Regions from separate parts of the Bacillus sp. AL-1R genome, predicted to be linked through region 1. Evidence: riboswitches for the same ligand, from Rfam matches in the RefSeq annotation. Region 1 holds a riboswitch; the other holds the start of a gene.

Region 1 (8,300 bases):
CCTACCGTGAACACTAGTAAAATAAGCATCCTGCCATCTTTCTTTCATTCTGGCAAAAGCTAGTTGGATTGAACTTATATACGGATAAATTTCCAAATCGATTTTAGTAGATAAATAGCTTCCAATTCCATAGAACAACGGGTCTCCGGAAGCTAGAATCACTACATTTCTAGTCTCCGATTGAAGCCGTTCCACTAGAGAATAAAGCCCACCTTCAATCACCATTTTTTCGCCAGTAAATTCAGAAAAAAAAGAAAGTTGCCTCTTTCCTCCTATTAATAATTCACTTTCATTAATCCACTTTTCGTACATCGGGAGCAGACTGACTTTCCCTTCGTCCCCAATGCCGATCATTTTAATTGATGCCACTTTTTCGAACCGCCTTTCCTAACAATTGCCCCTTCATGGTATATAAAGTTGTATCTATGTCAATCCCTCCATCGACTTCCTTTAACGCAGCGCAGCAGCAATAGTCGCTAAGCATTTCGAAAAAGGATAGATGGCCTTGTGCTGTCATCAAATCACCCACCTGTGATGCTGTATTGGCAGTTCGAATTTCCTCTACCAGGGTAGTATCAGCACCTGTACGGCTTGCCACCTCAGCTAAAAAATCAAAATCTATCGGGGCACTTTTCGAGTGAACCATCATGATCCCCATTGCCACTTTTGAGAATTTCCCCATCATGCCGACCATCGAAACTCTTTTAACCCCTTGCTTCTTGCATTGTTTAAGGGTAAACCCAACAAAATCACCCATTTCAATAAAAGCTTCCTCAGACAGCTCGGGGAATTGTTTCATAGCATTTTTCTCGCTCCGCCCACCTGTAGTAATGACAACATGCTCGCAACCACTGGCACGGGCAACACTAATAGCTTGGATGATACTAGCTTTATAAGCAGCTGTGGAAAAAGGAACGACAATCCCGCGGGTTCCGAGAATAGAAATCCCCCCAATGATTCCTAAGCGTCCATTGAGAGTTTTTTTAGCAATTTCTTCACCATCAGGTACGGAAATAACGATTTTAATACCTCTTGTAATCCCGAATTCTTTTAATACCCCTTCTGCCGTATCAAGGATCATCTTACGAGGAACGGGATTAATCGCGGCCTCTCCAACAGGAACGGGCAAGCCATCCTTTGTGACGCGGCCAACCCCAATTCCCCCATCCAGCACGATGCCTGGTTCATCGAGCCATGACACAGTGGAAATAATCAAGGCTCCGTGGGTGGCATCTGGGTCATCTCCTGCGTCTTTAATCGTACTAGCGGTTACTGATTGGTCCTCTACATCACAGCTTTCTATCTGGAAAGTTGCAAACCGCTTGATTGGCAAGTAAATCGTTGATTCTGTTTGAGGTTCTCTTGTAATTAATGCCGTCAGCGCTGCTTTGGTGGTAGCTGTTGCGCAGGCCCCAGTCGTATATCCTTCCCGAAGCTTTCCTTTTGGTACTTCCTGCATCGGTTATCCCTGTTCAGCCATAATGGAAATGGCATTTAATGCAGCTACGGTCACGGTACTGCCACCTTTCCTGCCAATATTAGTGATGAATGGGATATCAAGCTTAGCTAGTTCTTCTTTTGACTCAGCTGCAGAAACAAACCCAACAGGCAATCCAATCACAAGACCTGGTTTTGCTTCTCCTTCTTTAATCAAACGGATCAGTTCGAGTAGAGCGGTTGGAGCATTCCCAATGGCAAAAATACCGCCATCTGCTTCTTTAATTGCCTTCCGCATTGAAATAATCGCCCTTGTCGTATTTAGCCGTTTGGCTTCCTGGATGACATCCGGGTCGGAAATATAGACCTTAATTTCTCCTCCAAATTTTTCAATTCGTGCTTTATTTGCTCCGCTTTGAATCATTTGAACATCTGCAACGACCATTTTTCCGCTTCGAATTGCTCGAATACCGGACGAAATAGCGTCAGGATGAAAGAGGACGCTTTGCCCAAGTTCAAAATCAGCGGATGCATGGATGATCCGTTGGACGACTGGATACTGCTCCTCTGTAAAAGGATGCTCCCCAATTTCTTCATTAATCATTTCAAAACTTCTACCTTCAATCTGTTCTGGTTGGACGGTTAAAGGTTTAAATTCAGTACGAAAATCCATTTCTCTCACTCCTGTATTAAAATGATTGTTCTGTAGTGACGATTGGTGTATTATCAATCTTTTTATTTAATTCTGCGATGACATCGATAAAATTAGCATAGACGGTTCCATAATTCAGTTTCGGGCGGCCAATAAGAATAACCTTAATCCCCAGCTCCTTGGCAGCTTCCACCTTTTCATCGACCGATCCGACTTTCCCGCTCTCTTTAGTCACCATTAAGGTGACGCCATATTGCTTATATAAAGCTTTGTCGAACTCTTTTGAAAATGGACCCTGCATTGCAATAATATTTTTCTGCGGCAGCCCTAGCTGCTCACATTTTTCCATATTATCTATACGGGGAAGCATCCTGGCAATCAAGCGAATGTCCGGGTTCCCTAAAAGTTTTTCTGTGAAAATTTGAAGCGTCTTGCTACCTGTAGTCAGCATTACCACGCCTTTATTGGTTGATGCAAGATCCGCAGCTTCCTCGTAGCTTTCGACTACTTTCATTTTGTCATATTGGAACTTTTGTGACTCGCGTTCATACCGAATATAGGTAATTTTCACCGTTTCGGCCGCCTTGATTGCATTTTTAGAAGCTTCTTCAGCAAACGGATGACTGGCATCGACAACAGCTTGAATCCCTTTTGTGGCAATCAACCCCACCATGTCTGCATCCGTTAATCTTCCTACTTGAACACATATCCCCACCTCCCTTAATTCAACTGCCGCATTTTCTGTGACTACTGAGGCAAGGAGATCGAAGCCTTCTTTTTTTATTTCTAAAGCAAGGGCTCTTGCATCACTTGTTCCGGCTAATACGAAGATCATCCTCTATCTCCAACCTTTTGCACCGTATGTTCGTGATCATAGTGGTGGTCATGATGATGATGGTGGTCGTGATGGTGGTCATGATCATGGTGGTGGTGATGATCGATATGTTCCATCACATTAAGACGGTATTGGCAAGTATCACAGTTCATTTTCACCTCATCACGTAGAGCTTCTTCCACCCGATCGATTAAAATCGTCTGTAATTTTGGATGATAACCAAAATAGTCAGCCAACTGAATGTCAACAGAGGAATATTGCTTTTGAAGAGGAACCATCATATCTTCTAAGCGTTTAATCAGGATGCCAGTGAATAAAAAGTAAGGTAAGATTACTACTTTTTTTGCTCCCAGCTTAATACAGCGTTCGATCCCTTCATTCACTAAGGGATTGGTCACGCCCATAAAAGCAGGTTCGACGATTTTATAATTTGTTTTTTCCCATAGTAATCTAGCAATCTTATATAAATCACTGTTCGCATCGGGATCGCTTCCGCCCCTTCCTAACAAAAGGACAGCCGTATCGTCTTCGATGGATTCAACATTCTCGCCAATTTCCATTAATCTAGTTTTTAGAATTTCAAATGTTTCCTCATGAACACCAATTGGACGGCCATAAGTAAATTGAACAAGCGGATATTTATTCTTTGCCTCATCAATAGCTGCTGGAATATGAATTTTGGAGTGTCCTGCCTGTAAGAGCATGATTGGAATCACGACAACATGGTCGGCCCCTTTCTCTACACATAGATCGATACCTTGATTCACTGTTGGTCGTTCAAATTCTAAAAAACACGTCTCGACCAAATAGGAACCTTCCCAAGTCTTTCTCATCTCACGGATGAACTCACGAACCTGCTCATTTCCCTCTTGATCTTTACTTCCATGCCCCACAAATAAAATTGCTTTCACACTATTTACTCCCCTTTGTATGTAAATTCCTTACCTTCCAATTACTGCTCATCTTCTCTCATTTATTCTCCGCAGACAGCTGCTTCGATTTTAAGGTTTGGTGTGATATCTTGGTACACAAAACCTTTAATCTCTTTGACCCGTTTAAAAAATTTATAGAAACGTTCATTTGGATAGGCCTTTTGTTTGTACTCTTGAACAATCCCCTCTATTACCCCGACTATTTTGTCAGGTGCGATTCCTTCAGCTACGATTTGGCCTGGATGTGCGGTTCTTCCTGCTGTTTTGGCTCCTAGAAATAAATCAAACGCTCCCTTTCGATAAACAATGCCAATATCTTCTTTTACGGCTCCATAACAGGCCATTCCACATCCATTTACACCAAGTTTCAGTTCTTTTGGGAGTTCCATGCCACCAAGCCTTTCTTGAAGCTCATCAGCATAAGGAATAGAATCCTTTTTTTCTCCGTCACAAAAATCACAAGCTTTTACGGTTAATACGTCGCCAACAGGAGCAATCAAAAAGTTGGCTGCCGTTAGTTTTTCAATAATCTCATCAGGCTTTGAGGTTAAAATTTGCAACTTCATAAAATGGTCTTGTGTGTATTCCATCACTCCTTCTTCTCCGACAATTTCGGAAAGAATGGCCATCTGAAGTGCAGTAAATTTTTTATTAACGACACCAGGGCTGACAGCTACCTCAAAAATAGATTGAAAGTCTTGCTTCACAATTAAATCGTTTGTTCGTTCATAAGGCTCACCAACAATCATTTGCAAAGCTTCCTCAGCCAACTCTCTTGACGACTCTTTCACAGAGATTGGAGTGACTAGTTTCTTGTTTTGCGGCATTACATCTTCTGTTTGCTCTAGTGCCCATGGTTCGGCTTCCTTTTGCAGACGCTGATGCGGTTTCAACGGCTGAATTACTTGATTTAAAGTATATTTCCGCTGATAACCGCGCGGCGTGATCATCAATTCATCGTAGAAAAACGTTGAAGAGTTGCCAATTAAAACGGTGGTTAACATGCCAATTTCATGTTCTAACATCTCTTGCAAATTGGTTATAACGATCTTTTGACTATCACGGTATGCACTCTTTACTAATCCTACAGGTGTGTCTGGTGCACGATATTTTAATAGAATTCTTTGTGCTTCCATGATTTGCCGTGTTCTTCTCCCGCTTTTTGGATTGTATAAGGCAATTACAAAATCGGCTTGAGCGGCCGCTTCGATTCGTTTCTCAATTAAGCTCCAAGGTGTTAAATGGTCACTTAAACTAATCGTACAAGCATCATGCATAACCGGCGCGCCTAATAAAGCAGCACAAGAGTTGATGGCTGAAATGCCAGGGACTACCTCCACTCTTATCCCTGAGTCTTTTTTCCATCCTTTTTCAATTAGAACTTCGTAAACAAGTCCTGCCATTCCATATACACCGGCATCACCGCTCGAAATGACAGCTACCGTGTAACCAAGCTCAGCTTGTTTTACAGCCTCCTGGGCACGGCTCACTTCTTCAGTCATTCCTGTGCTAATGATTTTTTTTCCAGTTATTAATCCCTTAATTAAATCAACGTAGGTTTTGTAACCAATGATGATATCACTTTCTTTTATGGCTTCCTTTGCCCGTCCGGTAATATGTTTTTCGTCACCAGGGCCAAATCCTATAACCAATAATTTGCCTTTCACTCTATTACGCCACCTTCCACAATTTAAAAACTAGTATCCAGTTACTCGTTGTTAAATCTTTTCTTTAACTGCTTTTTGTACTCCTTCGATGCATTCCGACCCTTCTGGATGTATGAATCCAGAATCGGAATATTGATAGATCAAATGCTCCTTTAGGCAATGACCTTCTGCCAGATGACTTTTTACAATGGTAGCCCCCACTTCTGGGGTAACGTTTTTATACCAAGCCCCAGACGGATAGACGATGGCAACGGGAGCATCCTTACATCTCCCATTACATCTCGTTCTTGTTGTATGTACGATCGAATCTAAGCTTAAATTGGTGATTTCATTCCGGATCGCTTGAGTTGCTTCCTCCCCACCCTTTCTCATACAGCTGCTACCGTTACAAATTAATACATGCTGTTTCGTCCCTTGCAAATTCCAAGTAGTCATGTCACTCACTCCTATTCGTTTTTTTCAAAAAAAAGCACCCCTATGGACATAGGGATGCAGAAAAATATACACACAAAAAAAATTAGCGATGTAAGTTCAGCACTTCTACCTATGTTCCCGTAGGTTATTTCAAGCTATTAGGTATAGGCAGGTCTCCTGACTTAGGTTCATCATTCTACTTGCGTCTTCCCGAATTCCTTCAGTGACATCTGCAAAAGAACTCCCCCTTACAGTGGCGGGTACCGTGACGGATTTAAACCGTACTTCCCTATTAAGCACTAATTTCCAAAGTGCACCAATCCTAATCTATTCAATTGTTAAAAAGACTTGTTTCTTCTATAGGCATACAATAAAAATTAAAAAAGATTTAGAAGCAATAAAACAAAAAATCCGTCCAACAAAAGTTGAACGGATAAAACGTCAGCACAAAGAAAGTTAATAAATAAGCCTTTTTGTCCAAACGCTTCATCTTCTCAACCCCCGAAGAAATCGAAACTAAAAAAGCTAAGACAGGTCTCCTGACTTGTGTATCTTCCTACTTTAGACCCTTCCCAAAAACGTACTAATAAACGTTTTTAGTGGTTTGTCTATTTCGTCCACACTTACAGTTGCGGGGACAGTTCTGGTAATGCTCCAGATTCCCTATTAAGCCCTAAGGCATCTTAACTGAATGTTTGCAAATTTGTATTTAATTTATTAGCTATTAATATACTAGTCTATTAGATTTAATATTTCAAGAGTTTAATAACGTCATATGAGAAAACGCTACCATCCAATAACTTCAAATGTAATTGAAAGTAATATGGGGATCATTCGAAATTAATCTTTAAAACAAAAAAATAATATCAATAGATTTATTACGGTATCTTATTATAAAATTATAGTTTTTTGCAACTTTATTGTAAAATCCAGTGGATATACTATAAATTACAACATCTAAATTTTCTTTAATTCTTAATAGAATCATGATTTAGTTCATCAAAATATTCCTTATACCTTCTATGAACAGTAGCCCTACTTACTTCATAACCTAAACCTCGTAATGTAGCTGCTATTTCATGAAAAGTAAGTTTCTTGTTTCGAAGATTTATAATTTCTTCCACAGGCAGTTCTTTTTTCTCCCTACCTCCTAAATGATTATTTGATATATTCTTGTGAGGTTCGAAACCATTCTCGATGGCTCTACGCATTCCCCTGCTTATTTTATAATTAGCAATTCTTCGTTGAAACTCTTCTACTGTACTCAATATTTCCAAGACCATTAAATCCGCATCCGATAAAGATATCTCCCCTTGATCTTGAATTGTAAAAACTTTTACTGCCATTTTGCGTAATTCATGAATCAGGGCAATTTTCGAATGTCCCCTTCCCAATCGAGTATCGTCTTGTAAAAGTAAGATCTCTGCCTGTTTATCCTTAAATAATGCTAAAGCCTCAATTATCCCTTCCCGTTCTATATCAAATCCACTATGTCTCTCTTCTATGATTTTTATCACATCGAAATTTTGAATCTCTGCTAATTTTTCTAGCTCTTCTCTTTGTCTTTTTAAAGAGGTATCTTGAGTATTTTTTTCTGTACTAACCCGACAATAAATAATCGCTTTCAATTTTTCTCCTCCTAATCTACGAATCAGACTTAAGCAATTTGACCGTAAATAAGAAATTAACAAAGCATTAATCTTGTTCTTTTTTGAATAGCTTGAATAGACCTTCTTTTTCTACTTCAAAACCACTAGCCTGTTCGCCTATTGTTTCTAGAATACACATTCCCATCCGCTAACCTAATTTGGTTCATTAATTTGTTTATGTAATGAAGTTTCTTGTGAATCCTATGCTGTCATTACCCCTTTAAGTATATTAGTGCATTCATAAACTGTTCCCTCCATACGAACACGAAAACTACTTTAAGAAAAAATAGAACTAACGTTTGTATATCATATCCTATCATGATATAATGAAAAAAATAAAGAGGAACGTATTATCTACTTTATAGGTAAGGGGGAAATTCGAATGAACAAACTATCGAAAAGGCAAGCAGAAATTTTAGCTTATATTAAAGACGAAGTAAAAATTAAAGGTTATCCACCTTCAGTTCGAGAGATTGCTGAGGCTGTTGGTTTAGCTTCAAGTTCTACAGTACATGGTCATTTAGAGAGACTAGAACAAAAAGGCTATATTCGAAGAGATCCTACGAAACCGCGTGCAATCGAGATTCTTGGCGATACAGCTCCGGTTGTGAATGAAGTACAAGCATCATATAGTGAAGTCTATAACGATATTATTAACATTCCTGTAATCGGTAAAGTAACTGCAGGTATTCCAATTACTGCAGTCGAAAATGT
Region 2 (8,300 bases), 830 kb from region 1:
CGCCTTTGCAATTGCTTCGACTCCCTCTGCAAGTCTTGGACCTGGTCTTGATGTTGTATCTGCATTTATGTCATAAACACGTTTATTTTTAATGGCATTTACTGTTTTCCAGTTTTTTCTATTCATTATCGTTTTTTCTAAGTTTGGAGCGTAATCTCCGTAAGTTGTTAAAATCACATCAGGATTGGCTTTAATCGCTGATTCTTCACTATACAGTACCCATCCTTTTTCGCTTTCAGCTATGTTTTTAGCATGAACAATTGAAATCATTTCATCAAGGAATGTACCTTTACCTGCTGTATATATTTCTGGTGGTCCTGATATTTCAAGCCAAACCTTTGGATTTGAATTTGCTTTAGCTGTTTTTTTACTAATTTCATCTAATTTTGTTTTCATATCAGTTACAACCTTTTTCGATTGCTCTGTTTTTCCTGTTATTAGTCCAACTTGTTGAATCGTATCATACACATCATTAATAGTTGCAGCATTTTTCACGACAAAAACATTAATCCCCGCTTGTTTTATCTGTTCTATGCCGTCAGCAGAAATTCCTAAACTTGATTCATGTGCTAAAACTAAATCAGGTTTTAATGAAATAATCTTTTCAACATTATATGTCATATCGGCATTACTTCCGCCAACTTTATCTATTGATTTTACTTCTTTTGGATAATTGTCAAAATCCGTTACACCGACTACATTTTTGCCATCACCAATAGAAAACAAGATTTCCGTATTACTCGGAATAAGTGATACGATTCTTTTAGGTGCTTCTTTAAAACTAATTTCTTTATTCGTTGCATCTTTTACAGTCATTGGAAAAGTTGCTTGTTCACTCTTATGTACATTCGATTTTTTTTGTGTCGTATCGGTATTACAACCAAATAATCCTAAACACAAAAACATAATGATCAAACTAGATAAAACCTTTTTCATATAAATCCTCCTAATATAATTGGAAAGCATAAAAAAACCCCATTCATTTTGAACGGGGCTGAAACAACAAATATATACAAGAAGTCTTGCAACTGCTGCTTCAAATTCTTACTCCCCGAAGAATTGAACAAGGATGAATTTAGCAGGTCTACTGACTTTGTTTCAACCTACTCCGACCTTCCCATTCTAAAAAGAACAGTGGTTATTCGTTTCGTCCACATTACAGTTGCGGGGACAGTTCTGGATTCTACCAGATTCCCTTTTAAGCAATACTTGCACTAAACTCATCAATCATTCATTTATTCAATCGTAAAATAAATTGGGTAAGAATTCAATTACTTTATTTATTTGTTTTGTTAATCCCTAATCTTTTGTTGTATTCCTGAAGGTAATTCGTCACTAAATAGTTTTAAAAATTGTTTTATATGAAACAAGATTACTCTACATCTTTTTCGTTCATTCGTAAATTATGCGGTATTTTAACTTTAAATGTCGTTCCCTGTCCTACTTCACTATAGACCTGAATAGATCCACCATGTGCTGTTACAATATTTTTAACGATTGCTAAGCCTAAACCCGTTCCACTTCTACCTCTAGTACGCGCTTTATCCGCTTTATAAAAACGTTCAAATACAAATGGTAAATCTTCTTTTGAAATCCCTGCACCTGAATCAATAAAATTAAATGTAGTTGATCTTTCATTTTGATTTACAGAAACAATGATTCTTCCATTTTCATTTGTATGTCTTATTGCATTATCGATTAAATTTGTAAAAACCTGTTCCATTCGATCTTCATCTATGTAGATATTTAAATGTGGAATGTTATCGATTTCACCAAATAGTTTAATATTCTTTTCCTTTGCTAATCCTTTAAACTTACGTAAAATACGATCTACAAATTGGACTAAAGGAACAGACTCTCTATTTAATTCAGTAAAACCGTTCTCCATTCTTGCTAAATCTAACAAATCATTTACTAATCGACCCATTCTAAGTGACTCATCATAAATGATTTGAGACAAATCTTGCATTTCCTCTTTGGATTCAGCTACACCATCAACAATCGCTTCGCTATAACCTTGTAATAAAGAAATAGGTGTCCGTAGTTCATGAGAAACATGCGCTATAAAGTCTTTTCTCATTTTTTCTAAACGTCTTTGCTCTGTAACATCTCGAATTACCGCTACAACGCCTCTTATATTTTTTTGGTTATATAGAGGAGACATTAAAACTTGCCAATTGCCTTGATCGAAATTTAATTCAATAAATTGCTTTTTCTCACTTTCAACTACTAATACAAATAAATCTAATAGCTCCTTCGTTAAAACAAGTGAAGAGTTTTCTTCTAAATAATCATCATTAAGCATTTTCAAAAAGCGTTCAGCTGGTGGATTTGAAGTTACAATCTGACCTTCTTTATCAATCGAAATGACACCGTCTACCATACTTGTAATAATATTAGAAACCTTCTCCTTCTCTTGTTTTAATGCATTCATATTAAAGTTTAATTGTTTGCTCATTTTATTAAATGAATACGCAAGCTCTCCAATTTCATCACTCGAATGGATTGGCACTTTCACATTAAAATTTCCTGAAGTCATACTACTTACAACTTCTTTCATCTTTCTAAGAGGTGCTGTAATTTTTGAAGAAAGAAAGAATGAGAAAAATGTTGTTAATACGATTCCGATCGATGCTGCAAGCAAGACGAAATTAGTCGTTTGGTGAATCATCACAGTTACAGGTTGCAATGTTTGGTACATAAACACTGCTCCATTTTTTGAGTTAGCATAGATTGGAACACCAACTACTAATTTTTCTCTCTCACTATTTTCACCATAAACAAGTCTTTTACTAACCTCTTTGTGCTCAGTTAACGTTTTATTTAAGGTTTGATCATTTTTTATTTCTTTAAAAGGTAGCTCCAAAATACCATATGTGTTATTTGAATACCATGGCTCTTGCCCTTCTATTGAAATAATTACTCTGGAATATCTACTAACAATATTATTTGACAAATACTCAATATTTGAGAGTGGTTGACCATTTTCTATTAACTGTGCAATTTTTGTGGCATCATCTTTCATATTTTGTACTTGAAGGTCAATATAAAATTTTTCAAAAAACCCAATTAAGACAAAGGTCAAGAAAGATAATACAAGCGAAACTAGTAAGATAATTGTTAGCCAAAGCTTTCCAACTAAACTTCTTACAATCATTACTCCTGACCTACTTCAAATTTATACCCTACACCCCAAACGGTGACGATCATTTTTGCAGCTTCCTCTGAGCTTTTACTTAGCTTTTCTCGCAGTCGTTTTACATGTGTGTCTACCGTACGTAAATCTCCGAAAAAATCATATTGCCAAACTGATTTTAATAATGTTTCACGATCAAATACTTTGTCTGGTGCCTTAGCTAAAAACAACAATAGTTCGTATTCTTTTGGTGTTAAACTGATTTCTTCCCCTTCAACAATTACTTTATGAGCGTCATTGTCAATCGTTAGATGTGGGAACACAACGAGATCTTTCGCAGAGGTATTGTCAGAAGTAAATACTGGTACAGGTGCAGAACGTCTTAATAGAGCTTTTACTCGAAGCACTACTTCACGCGGACTAAATGGTTTTACGATATAATCATCTGTACCTACTTCAAAACCTTGTACTCGATTTGTTTCTTCACCTTTTGCCGTTAACATGATCACAGGTGTTGTTTTTGTTTTTCGTAATTCCCTACAAACTTCAATTCCGTCAATTTTAGGCATCATCAAATCTAATACGATTAAGGAATATTCATTCTTCAATGCTAAGTTTAAAGCCTCTTCACCATTTTCAGCTTCATCAATAGAGTATCCATCACGTTCTAAATACATTTTTAATAATCGTCTAATACGATCTTCATCATCTGCTATTAATATTTTTATATTTTGGTCCATCATTTTTAACCCCCTCTTCATAATTTTACATAATAAAAATTGTATATTCTAGTATAATTTGTGAACATTTTTACATAATTCTTAGAATTTATTATTTCCATAAAATAGTAAAAAAAAACTAATTAGCAAGTGTACACGTTTTTAAAGAATAATCATGTGGGTAAAAAATTATCTAGTAAAAAAGCCCTGTAAAGGAAGATTGATTCCTTTACAGGGCTTTTTATTATTAAGCATAAGAGTGTAAGCCGGCAATGATTAAATTAACTGCAATTAAGTTAAACATAATAATCGCAAATCCAATTACGGCTAACCAAGCAGATTTTTCACCTTGCCAGTTACGTTTGAAACGAAGATGTAGAAACACTGCATAAAATAACCATGTTATTAATGCCCAATCTTCTTTTGGGTCCCAGCTCCAAAACTTTGTCCAAGCAATTTGAGCCCAAATCATAGCAAAGATTAGTCCCCCAAGTGTAAATACCGGAAAACCAATTGCTACAGCACGATATCCGATTTCGTCTAATAATTCACTATCAACTTTTTGTACAAATGGCTGTAAAAATGCACCAATTCGTTTTCTTAAAATTAAACGGATGATTGCATATAATGCTGCTCCAGCAAAAATTGACCAAATAACCGTGTTTAATTTTTTAGCATTAACCATAGCTGGCATTTCTGCAAGTGCTTCGAATCGATCCTTTGTAGTCAATTCACCTTTATGTGGGCCAACAAGTGATGGAAGATTATAAACCATTTCTTCTTGTACTTTTTCTTTATTAATCCAATTATATTTTGCTTCATATCCAGATGCAGTAAAAGCTGTTGAAATGACGACGAAACCAACAACAGTTACTAAGAAATATAATACCGCTTCTAACCAAAATGTTTTCTTTGTTGATACTTTTTGATCGATATTTTTAATTAAATAAATTAGCCCTGTAATAAAGCTAATCGCTAAAATAGCTTCCCCTAAAGCTGCTGTCGTTACATGAATATGTAACCAATAGCTTTTTAATGATGGAACCAATGGTTTTACTTCATGCGGAAATACTGATGCATATGCAATGATAATAATCGACAAAGGCAATGCGAATAAGCCGATTATATTTAAGCGATACATAAAATAAATCAAGATAAACGCAAAAATCAACATCATTCCAAAGAATGTAATAAATTCAAATAGATTACTTACAGGTGCATGTCCAGCAGCAATCCATCTTAAAATGAAATAAGTAATTTGTGATAAGAATCCAATGATAGTAATCGTAATACCAATTGTCCCCCATCTATTAGGACCATTATCATTTGTTTTCATCGAGCCACCAAAAAAGAAAGTAGCTACTACATAACAAATAAACGCGATAAATAAAAAATTACTACTTAGCTCGTACATATTTTCCCCCTAATTAAACACTATTCTTTTGCTTGTTGATCAATAGGCAATTCTATTTTTGTGTCTTTAAACACTTTCTTTAATTCCATCTTTAAACCATAATAGTTTTTATTTGTAAATGCCGCAACCCAAACTTCCCCATCTTGATTCTGGATCCAAACTCGTCGGTGATACCAATACATACCTTGAATTACACCGATCATAAAGATTGCTCCTCCAATTCCAAGTAACCAAAGAGTTAAATCTTTACGTACTGTTAAACCGGTTGAATCTTTCGTTTCAATACCTGCAAATGACATTTTATATTTGTTTTCGCCATTTGGTTCAATATTTTGTTTAATCGCAACAAATGCTACTTCACCTTTTGGTGTTTTTGGAGTTGTCATTTTAAATACAAACGCTGGATTATTTGGTTTTCTTGTTTTTGTATCAGGTTGACCATCAGAGTTAAAATAGAAATCTGGAAAATAATTTTTTAGTTCTACTTTATATCCATTTTTCAAGTCATATACTTCTTTAGGATTTTGTAAATCTACTGTTATTGGTCCTAATTTTTCACCTGTTTGTTTATTTTGTAATGTAAATAAAAATGCACTAAATTCACCAATCCGATAATCTACTTGATATAAAGCGAAATGTTGGAATTTTAGCGGTTCATTGACTTTAATACTATAATCTTTTACTTTTTTAAGTTTTGGATCTTCCCCTGGTATTAAATTCCCTTCACGTTTAAATAACGTAACATCAGCTTGATAGTTTTTTGGGATTTTATCATTTCCAAAGCGCTCAATCGCTTTTTTATAAACTTTACCTTCTTTATCTTTATCATAGGTTTCCATATGGAAATCATTTAATTTAAGATAGTAGTTTTGGTTTGTACCAACGATAGGTTTTAATTCACCTTCTTGAACCCAAAGGGCCTTATCCATATACATACCTGGTACATATCTCATCATTACTCCAATAAGGAAGATAATTAACCCAATATGGTTTACATATGGACCCCAACGAGAGAAACGACCTTTTTCAGCTAAGATATTGCCGTTTTCTTCACGAATTTTATAACCTCTTTTTTGTAAATTAACTTTAGCTTTTTCTATTTCGTTTGGAATATGATCAACTCTACTAATTCCGAACATCTTTTGTCTTTTTAAAAAGTTTGGATGTCTTGTAACAGTTTGTTTGTTTAGAGCTTTGTAGAGTGGTAATATTCGATCTAAACTACAAATTACTAGTGAGATCCCAATCGATGCAACAAGTAACATGAACCACCACGAGTTAAATGTATTATCCAAACCGATTGCATCGTATATTTTACCGAAGATTCCATATTCATCTTGATAATACGTTGCTGGATTCGCAGTAGGTGGTAGTAGATCTCTTTGCGGAAATATAGTACCTAATGCTGCTGCTACTAGCGTAATTAAAATGATCACAACCGCTACTTTTACTGATGAAAAAAACGTCCATATTTTATCTATAAAAGTTTGATTATTAACAATTGATCTTCTAGCAGTCCCTTCATAGCGCATATCAAGTAATTCAGTACCATTTTCATCTTGAGGTTTTCCACATGACTCACATATAACAGTACCTACATGATTAAGATGACCACATTCACATTTAAAAGTCTCCATTTTATTTCCCCTTACTAATGTACACTCATCATTTTGGTAATATTTCTTTAATATAATTTTCAAAAGAAGTTGGTGTCATTTGACCAGTTACAATTCTCTTTATAGTCCCGTCTGGACTTACAAAAAACGTAGTTGGTAAAGGGTTAACACCATATGTATTTAAAACCTCTTGATCTTTATCTATTCCAACTGGAAAATTAAGTTTATAATCGCTTACAAATCTTTCGACTGAAAATTTCGATTCATCTGCGTTCATTGCAAGTAATTCGATACCTTCTCCTTTATATTTCGAATAGATTTCATTCATAAATGGCATTTCTCGCTTACATGGTTCACACCAAGTACCCCAAAAATTAACAATTACACCTTTTCCCTTTTCACTTGAAAGGGTATATTTTTTACCAGTATTCAGCTCCGTCATAGCAAAGTTTGGTGCCTTACTTCCTTTAGTAATAACTTCATCTTTCTTAAAGAAATTTATGTAAAAAGTATAACCAATTGCACAAACCAAAACTAATAGGATCATTGTTCGAATTAACGTTCTATTTTTCTTCATATATACAGTTCCTCCCATATGATAGAATATCATTATTTCCTATTCTTGAATAGAAATTTGATATGTTTCAAAAAAGACTAAATTTTCAATCTTTTACTCCGAACTATTAAATGTTTAAAGCAAAGAAAAAACTCGGTATTTACCGAGTTTTAGTGAAAAATGAAGATATCAGACTGTATAAAACCATTTTCTAAAATGTTAACCAGATTATACTTAAATACTGCTAAGGTAGGTAACTAAATAAGAAAGCAGTGTTTGACAGTCTGACTGATCATTAGCGAGGCTTTGCTGAAGCCATTGCTCTTAGTTTTTTCACTTCATGAGGTGATAGTTCTCTTGCATCACCAGGAGTTAATCCACTCAAATCTAAAAACGCATATCGTTCGCGTTTTAACTTCATAACCGGAGTACCAATCGCCTCAAGCATTCTCTTGACTTGACGGTTTCTTCCTTCATGAATGATCAGTCTTACAATTGCAGTATTCTTGCTTTTATCAAGTGAAATCATTTTAACTTGAGCTGGAGCCGTTTTCCCATCCTCAAGCACAATTCCTCTTTCTAATTTACGTAACTGCTCTTTAGTTGGAATACCTTTTACTTTTGCAATATATTCTTTGTCTATTTCATATTTTGGATGTTGTAGTAGATTTGAAAATTCTCCATCATTCGTTAATAGGATGATACCTGAAGTATCAAAATCCAATCGACCAATCGGATAAATCCTTTGTTTAATCATTGGAAAAAAGTCTGTTACAACTTTTCTACCTTTATCATCTGAAACACTTGATATTACACCTGATGGTTTATATAAAAGGAAGTAAACTGGTTCTTCTTTATC

The links. A riboswitch is a leader RNA that binds a small molecule or an ion and turns the genes downstream of it on or off. The one in region 1 is predicted to bind cobalamin.
Region 2: another riboswitch for cobalamin. It lies ahead of ACSBO6_RS12650 (ABC transporter substrate-binding protein); the one in region 1 lies ahead of ACSBO6_RS08765 ((2Fe-2S) ferredoxin domain-containing protein).

Annotation. Positions count from the first base shown of each region.
Region 1 is NZ_CP197469.1:1,857,441-1,865,740, reverse strand. Features, by position in the region: gene cbiE (precorrin-6y C5,15-methyltransferase (decarboxylating) subunit CbiE) at 1-354, opposite strand, end outside; gene ACSBO6_RS08790 (cobalt-precorrin-5B (C(1))-methyltransferase) at 356-1,459, opposite strand; gene ACSBO6_RS08785 (precorrin-8X methylmutase) at 1,463-2,110, opposite strand; gene cobK (precorrin-6A reductase) at 2,127-2,924, opposite strand; gene ACSBO6_RS08775 (sirohydrochlorin chelatase) at 2,921-3,835, opposite strand; gene cobJ (precorrin-3B C(17)-methyltransferase) at 3,898-5,523, opposite strand; gene ACSBO6_RS08765 ((2Fe-2S) ferredoxin domain-containing protein) at 5,575-5,958, opposite strand; cobalamin riboswitch at 6,088-6,273, opposite strand; cobalamin riboswitch at 6,450-6,638, opposite strand; gene ACSBO6_RS08760 (YneB family resolvase-like protein) at 6,906-7,565, opposite strand; gene lexA (transcriptional repressor LexA) at 7,969-8,300, shown strand, end outside.
Region 2 is NZ_CP197469.1:2,683,436-2,691,735, forward strand. Features, by position in the region: gene ACSBO6_RS12645 (FecCD family ABC transporter permease) at 1-11, opposite strand, end outside; gene ACSBO6_RS12650 (ABC transporter substrate-binding protein) at 1-936, opposite strand, end outside; cobalamin riboswitch at 1,061-1,234, opposite strand; gene ACSBO6_RS12655 (ATP-binding protein) at 1,373-3,157, opposite strand; gene ACSBO6_RS12660 (response regulator transcription factor) at 3,157-3,876, opposite strand; gene ccsB (c-type cytochrome biogenesis protein CcsB) at 4,103-5,269, opposite strand; gene resB (cytochrome c biogenesis protein ResB) at 5,290-6,906, opposite strand; gene resA (thiol-disulfide oxidoreductase ResA) at 6,935-7,462, opposite strand; gene rluB (23S rRNA pseudouridine(2605) synthase RluB) at 7,737-8,300, opposite strand, start outside.